DNA from 2 places in the Microbacterium sp. NPDC058342 genome. Region 2 is predicted to be linked to the other one. Evidence: predicted binding sites of a transcription regulator. Region 2 holds the regulator's gene; the other holds the start of a gene.
The links. The regulator LexA, encoded in region 2, represses DNA repair genes until DNA is damaged. The targets are predictions, from matches to a motif close to TCGAACANNTGTTCGA.
Positions count from the first base shown of each region.

Region 1: a site for LexA is predicted at 1,859-1,874, ahead of ACFWHT_RS00895 (DUF222 domain-containing protein). Genes of this name have one in related genera too.

Region 1 covers NZ_JBHXID010000001.1:193,244-196,653, forward strand. Annotated here, with positions in the region: gene ACFWHT_RS00895 (DUF222 domain-containing protein) at 291-1,829, opposite strand; gene ACFWHT_RS00900 (pyridoxamine 5'-phosphate oxidase family protein) at 1,969-2,454, opposite strand; gene ACFWHT_RS00905 (SDR family NAD(P)-dependent oxidoreductase) at 2,558-3,410, opposite strand, start outside.
Region 2 covers NZ_JBHXID010000003.1:224,214-227,623, reverse strand. Annotated here, with positions in the region: gene ACFWHT_RS14885 (histidinol-phosphate transaminase) at 1-855, opposite strand, end outside; gene ACFWHT_RS14880 (LysM peptidoglycan-binding domain-containing protein) at 898-1,284, opposite strand; gene lexA (transcriptional repressor LexA) at 1,596-2,282, shown strand; gene metE (5-methyltetrahydropteroyltriglutamate--homocysteine S-methyltransferase) at 2,376-3,410, opposite strand, start outside.

The sequences.
Region 1 (3,410 bases), on a different contig from region 2:
GGCCGTGGCGCCGGCCGGACCGCGACGCCGGCCGGACCGTGGCGCCGGCCGGACCGCGACGCCGGCCGGACCGTGACGCCGGCCGGACCGGGACGCCGGCCCGGCTCGGCGGTTCTGCGGCTCGCCGGTGCAGCCCGACCACCCGTTCGGCCGACTGCCGGGTCGCTCAGCCGGTCGGCGCGGGTCTCCGCCGCATGAACAGCCGCGCCTCACCTGGTCGGTCTGAATCTTCGCCGCGCCGGGTCGCTCAGCCGGTCAGCGTCGGTCCCCGCCGCATGAACAGCCGCGCTTCACGCGGTCGGTCTGAATCTTCGCGGCGGCGGGTCGATGCCGGCCCAGGCGTAGGCGAGCGCAGCTCGGCGGTGCAGGACGGTCTCCCGGCCGTCCGGGTGCTTCAGGACGAAGTCGTCTTTGCCGCGCCGCGTGATCCGCCAGCCGTGATGGTGCAGGTTCATGTGATGGAACCGGCAGATCAGGATGCCCCGGTCGATGTCGGTGCGGCCTTCGTGCTCAGCCCAGTGGTCGGCGTGGTGCGCCTCGCAGTACGAGGCGGGCCGGTCGCAGCCCGGCCACATGCATCCGCCGTCGCGCACGGCGAGCGCGATCCGTTGCCGCGGCGTGAACAGCCGGTGCTCTCGCCCGACGTCGAGCGGGTTGCCGCACGCATCGACGGTCACAGGAACGTGTCCGCTGTCGCAGATGCGCTGATCGGAGGCGGCGGAGGGCAGGGTCGTCAGGCCGTCTTCGCTGTGTGCGGTCGGCGCGGTGGCGCCCGATGCGTCGACCACCTGCACCAGCCGCACCCCGGCCTGCCGGGTTCCGAACACACTCTCGGCGTCGGCCAGGGTGCCGGCGCGCAGCACGTCGAGGAACAGGTCGTACGCGAGCTGATCGTTGGTGCGCTCGTCGTCGGTCAGCCGCGTCGCGCGCTCGCGTTCGGCGGAGTCGACGAATCGCGGCCCGCCGCGCCGCGGCCGCAGCGCGCTGTCGAGCACGGTCTGCGCGAACAGGCCACCCTCGTCGTCGAACAGGAACGAGCCGCGGCGGTTGCCGTCGGCATCCGTCCAGAGCCGGAAGCTGCGTCGCTCGAACCGCTCCAGGAAGCGGCGATGCGCACCGTCGGGGTCGAGCCGGTCGCGAAGGGACCGGGCGGCACTGCGCAGCTCCTCCAGCGATCGGACCCCGGCTTCGGTGACGAGATGTTCTGCGGCTCGCGACCAGGCCTGCCGGGCGGCGGACGCCGAATCCGCACCGCCATCGTCCGCCGCGGCTCCCCACGCGTCGACGGGCGGCTCCCCGAGCGCGCTGCGGATCGCGTCGTGTTGCGCGGTCGTGATCGTCTGGGCGAGCAGTGCGGCGGTCAACGGTGCGTGCCAGGGCGGACCGCCCTCGCATGCGGGCGGCTCGCCGTCGGCATCCGTCGCCTCCGTCGCGCCGTCGACATCGGCGCGCGCACGGGCATCTGTCCCCGCGACGTCCGGCGCGTGCGCCCCGAGCAGCGATTCGCCCACGCGCACCTTGCGCGCCGCATCCGCTCTTCCCGCTCCGGTCAGCTGCTGCACCAGCGAGACCGCCGTGCGGTGCCCGCGCGCCTGGGCGAGACCGGAATGGCCCGCGTCGCGGGCGGAGCGCGAGGCGATCACCCCGACTGCAGCGACCTGCGCGAGCTCGGCGCAGCGCACGATCGCCGCCGCCGCTTCGGCCACCGAGACGGCGTCCGCGTCGCTCAACTCTGCAACGCGCGTGGTGAGCTCGCCGGGTTCGACGTCCGCGCCGATCAGCGCGACCAGCGCGGCAGCGCGGTCGGTGATCTCGGTCGCGAATGTCATGCTTCCAGTATCGAGAGGGCCTCCGACATTCGAACAGAGTTCCGAACGACGACCCGGTCAGCCAACCTCGGCGGAACGCGAGCGAAGCCCGGCACACGCAAGGTGCGCCGGGCTTCGCTCCCGCTCGGGGCGTCCTGGGTCAGAGGTCGACCTTGCCGCTCTCGCCGCCGTCGGGGCTGTCACCGGTGAGCTTCGCCTTGACGAAGCTGAACGCCGCGGAGATCTTGCCGCCCGGCATGTTCCAGTACTCCGCGGAGTCGGCCGTGAACTTCAGCACGCCCACATCGGGGTCGTCCGGGCCGTCGGGGAACCAGGCCTCGACGACCGGATTCCACAGCTCGTCGACCTTCTGCCGATCCTCGACGAGCCGCGCCATGCCCGAGAGCGACACCCAGGAGTCGTCCGAACTGAGAGCCACGTTCGCCGCAGCATCCACTGCCTGAGTCGCCCCCGGCGACGAGGTCATGGACACGAGGAACCACAGGTCGCCGTCGAACTCCGCCTCCTGCACGGTGAGCGGTCGCGAGACGAGCTTGCCGTCGGGGTCCTGCGTGGTGAGCATCGCGAAGCGGAAGTCCTTGATGAGATCGGCCAGCTTCTTGCGGTCATCCGTCATGTCGGTCATGTCGTCGCACCTTTCTGTCGGATGCACCACGATGCCCGTCCCCGCTCGGTCGGGCGAGGGGGTTGTGAGACCCGGCGAGGCCCGCTAACCGGAGGATGGTGCGTTACTGCACCGACCACCCGCCGTCGGATGCCAGGATCGCGCCGTTGATGTTCACGGCGTCGTCGCTCAGCAGGAAGGTGATGGACGCGGCCAGGTGCTCGGCGGTCGCCAGCGACGGGATCGCCTGCTGGAACGGCGCGAGGCGCGCGGAGCCGACCTGGGACATGTTCGGCGGCATCGGGATGCCGGTGGCGACGCCGCCCGGGGCGACGGAATTCACCCGGATGCCCTTGGGCCCGTACATGAACGCGGCGGACTTGGTGACGCCGATGATGCCGTGCTTGCTGGCCGTGTAGGCGTTGCCGGATGCGTTGCCGCGCAGGCCGGCTTCGCTGGCGACGTTGAGGATGCTGCCGCGGCCGGCCTTCTCCATCACGGGCAGCACGGCGCGCATGAGTCTGAACGGTGCGGTGAGGTTGATCGCGATCACGCGATCCCACACGGCATCCGTGGTCTCGCCTGCGGGTGAGAAGTCGTCGTTGATGCCGGCGACGTTCGCGAGGGCGTCGATGCGGTCGCCGGCGGCGGCGATGACGGCGTCGATCGCGTCCTGCTGGGTGAGATCGCCGGCGACGGTGACGACGTCGGGCAGCTCGGTCTTGAGGGCATCCAGCTGGTCGGCGGAGATGTCGGCCGCGATCACGCGCCCGCCCTCGCGCGCAATGCGCGAGGCCGTCGCCTTGCCGATTCCGGATGCTGCGCCCGTGACGATCACGGTCTTTCCGGCGAAGCGTCCGGCGGTGATGTTCTCGACCCAGCCGGTGGGCGCGGCGTCTTCGGGGATCTCGCCGCCGTTCGCGGTGCGGACGAGGTCGTCGACGACCGACTGCGGCAGGGCGCCCTGGCTCATGGCG
Region 2 (3,410 bases):
CTGCTCGGAGATCTCGTCGACCATCCTCAGCATGGTCGACGAGTTGCGCAGCGCCGCGGTCGCGGCCGCCTGGGTGAGAGCGCTCAGGTGGTACGGCAGACGCACGAGGCGCAGCGCGTCGATGAACGCGGGGTCGGCCGCCAGGTACCCGACACGTGCGCCGGCGAAGGCGAACGCCTTGCTCATGGTCCGGGAGACGGCGAGCCGGGGACGACCGGTCAGCAGCGACAGCGCTGAGGGCGCCTCTTTCGGCGCGAACTCGTGGTACGCCTCATCGACGATCACGATGCCACGAGCGGCCTCGTACACGGCGTCGACGACGTCCAGTCCGAGCGGTGTGCCGGTCGGATTGTTCGGCGAGCAGAGCAGCACCACGTCCGGGTCGGCGGCGCGCACCTGCGCTGCCGCGCTCCCGGCGCTGATGCGGTAGTCGTCCTCGCGCGTTCCCGTGAGCCACGTCGCCCCGGTGCCCTGGGCCAGCAGCGGATACATGGAGTAGGTGGGCGCGAACCCGAACACGGTGCGCCCGGGACCCGCGAAGGCCTGCAGGATGTGCTGCAGCACCTCGTTCGAGCCGTTGCCCGCCCAGATCCAGTCGGCCGTCAGCCCGTGTCCGAGGTACTCGGCGAACGCCTCACGGAGAACCGTGAACTCCCGATCGGGGTAGCGGTTGACGTCGCTGAGTGCGAGGGCGACGTCGTCGAGGATGTCGCCGATCACCGCATCCGGGACCGGATGGGTGTTCTCGTTCACGTTCAGCGCGACCGGCAGAGGCGCCTGCGGCGCGCCATACGGAGTGAGCCCGCGCAGATCGTCGCGGAGGGGAAGCTCGTCGAGAGAGGTCACCTTCTCCATGGTAGAGCGCCTGCGTACGGGTCCTTCCCGCATGACGCAGCGTCAGCGCGAGTACTGCACCGGGATCGCGATCTCGGCGCCCACCTGGATCGACCCGCTGCGGAGGTTGTTCAGACGCTGGATGTCGTCGATCACGTCGCGCGGGTCGACTTCCGGGGCGACCTCGGTGGCGATCGACCAGAGCGAATCGCCGGGCAGAACGGTCACCGTCTCGAACGAGATCTCGGCCACCTCGTCGCCGGATGCCAGGGCCGAGCCGCCGGCGAGAACCGAGAGGCCGATGCCGACCACGAGCGGAGCGGCCGCCACCGCGACCAGCAGCCGGCGACCGCGCGCCGTCAGGCGCAGACGCGTCCGCTGCGCCGAACGGCCGTCCGCAACCGCCGGAACGCGAAGAAGCGCGGGGGTCGGGATGCTGATGGTGCTCATGCGGTGCTCCTCTGGTCGGCCCGCCGAAAGGCGAGGGGCGGAACTGGTGCAGCTTTCGCATCCGGCATCCGGCCGGGGACGCCGGATGCGAAGCTACGTTCCGAATGTATCTTCGAACTCGAACATCTGTCAAGAACTCTTCGAAATCCACGCCCGAAAGTTCTCGACACGCTCGAACAGATCTTCCGTTCTCGGCGAAAACTCGGATACGGTTTCGATACGGACAGCCCACCACGGGCCACCGACATTCGAATCGGACGTCCGCGAGGGCGCGGATTCACGACAGGGCCGGCACGGCAGAAGGAGCACCGATGAGCGACGACCAGACCCCGGCATCCGATGCTCCGCGCACCCGTCGGCGAAAGAACCTGAGCGCCAAGCAGATGGCCATCCTGGAGGTCATCCAGACCTCGATCGCCCGGCACGGCTATCCGCCGAGCATGCGGGAGATCGGAGACGCCGTCGGACTGAAGTCGCTCTCCAGCGTCACGCATCAGCTCGGCCAGCTCGAGCTGAGCGGGTACCTGCGCCGCGACCCGGGCAAGACCCGCGCGATGGAGGTGCTGATCGACCTGCCGGGCACGAGCACCGAGAGCCCCGCCGACACCGCGCCGGCCGTCGGCGACGCCGCGCTCGTGCCCCTGGTCGGTCAGATCGCCGCCGGTATCCCCATCACCGCGGATCAGCAGGTCGAGGAGATCTTCCCGCTCCCCCGCCAGCTGGTCGGCAAGGGCGACCTGTTCATGCTGAAGGTGAGCGGTGAGTCGATGATCGACGCGGCCATCTGCGACGGCGACTGGGTCGTGGTGCGCACGCAGCACGACGCCGAGAACGGCGAGATCGTCGCGGCGATGATCGACGGCGAGGCGACGGTCAAGACGTTCCGCCGTCGCGACGGCCACACCTGGCTGCTCCCGCGCAACTCGGCGTTCGAGCCGATCCTCGGGGACGAAGCGGTCGTCCTCGGCAAGGTCGTGGCGGTGCTGCGCGCCGTCTGAGCGCGTCGGGACGGCTTCGAAACGTCCAGACCCCTCCGGGTCGCTGGATCACGGAGGGGTCTGGACGCCATGGCGGGAGCCGGCGCCTCCGGATCAGGCCGGGACGTTCACATCCTGCCGGACGCGGTGCGTGGCCTCGACGATGTTCTGCAGTGAGGCGATCGTCTCGTCGTAGCCGCGGGTCTTCAGGCCGCAGTCCGGGTTCACCCACAGCTGACGCAGCGGCAGCTCTGCCACGGCGCGGCGCAGCAGCGACTCGATCTCCGCCACGCTCGGCACGCGCGGGGAGTGGATGTCGTACACGCCCGGGCCGATACCGTGATCGAAGCCCTGAGCGGCGATGTCCGCGACGACCTCCATACGGCTGCGCGCCGCCTCGATGGAGGTGACATCGGCGTCCAGCGCGCGGATCGCGTCGATGATCACACCGAACTCCGAGTAACAGAGATGGGTGTGCACCTGCGTGGCGGCCGCCGCGCCTCCGGTCGCCAGCCGGAAGGCGCGCACCGACCAGTCCAGATAGGCGGCCTGGTCGGCCGCTTTGAGCGGCAGCAGTTCGCGCAGCGCCGGCTCGTCGACCTGGATGATCGCGATCCCCGCCCGCTCCAGATCGGAGATCTCGTCGCGCAGCGCCAGCGCCACCTGGTTCGCCGTGTCGGCGAGCGGCTGATCGTCGCGGACGAACGACCACGCCAGGATCGTGACGGGCCCGGTGAGCATCCCCTTCACCGGCTTGACGCTCAGCGACTGCGCGTACTCCGCCCACGAGACCGTGATCGGCGCCGGCCGCGACACGTCGCCCCACAGGATCGAGGGCCGCGTCGCACGCGATCCGTACGACTGCACCCAGCCGTGCTCGGTCACGGCGAAGCCGTCGAGGTGCTCGGCGAAGTACTGCACCATGTCGTTGCGCTCGGCCTCGCCATGCACCAGCACGTCGAGCCCGAGGTCCTCCTGCAGCGAGACGACGCGGTCGATCTCGGCCCGCAGGAAGCTCTCGTAGTCGTCCTGCGGAAGCTCGCCTCGGGTGAACTGCGCACGTGCCCGGCGGATGTCTCCGGTCTGCGGGAAGGAGCCGATGGTCGTCAGCGGCAGCGCGGGAAGGCTCAGCGCCTGCTGCGCGCTCTC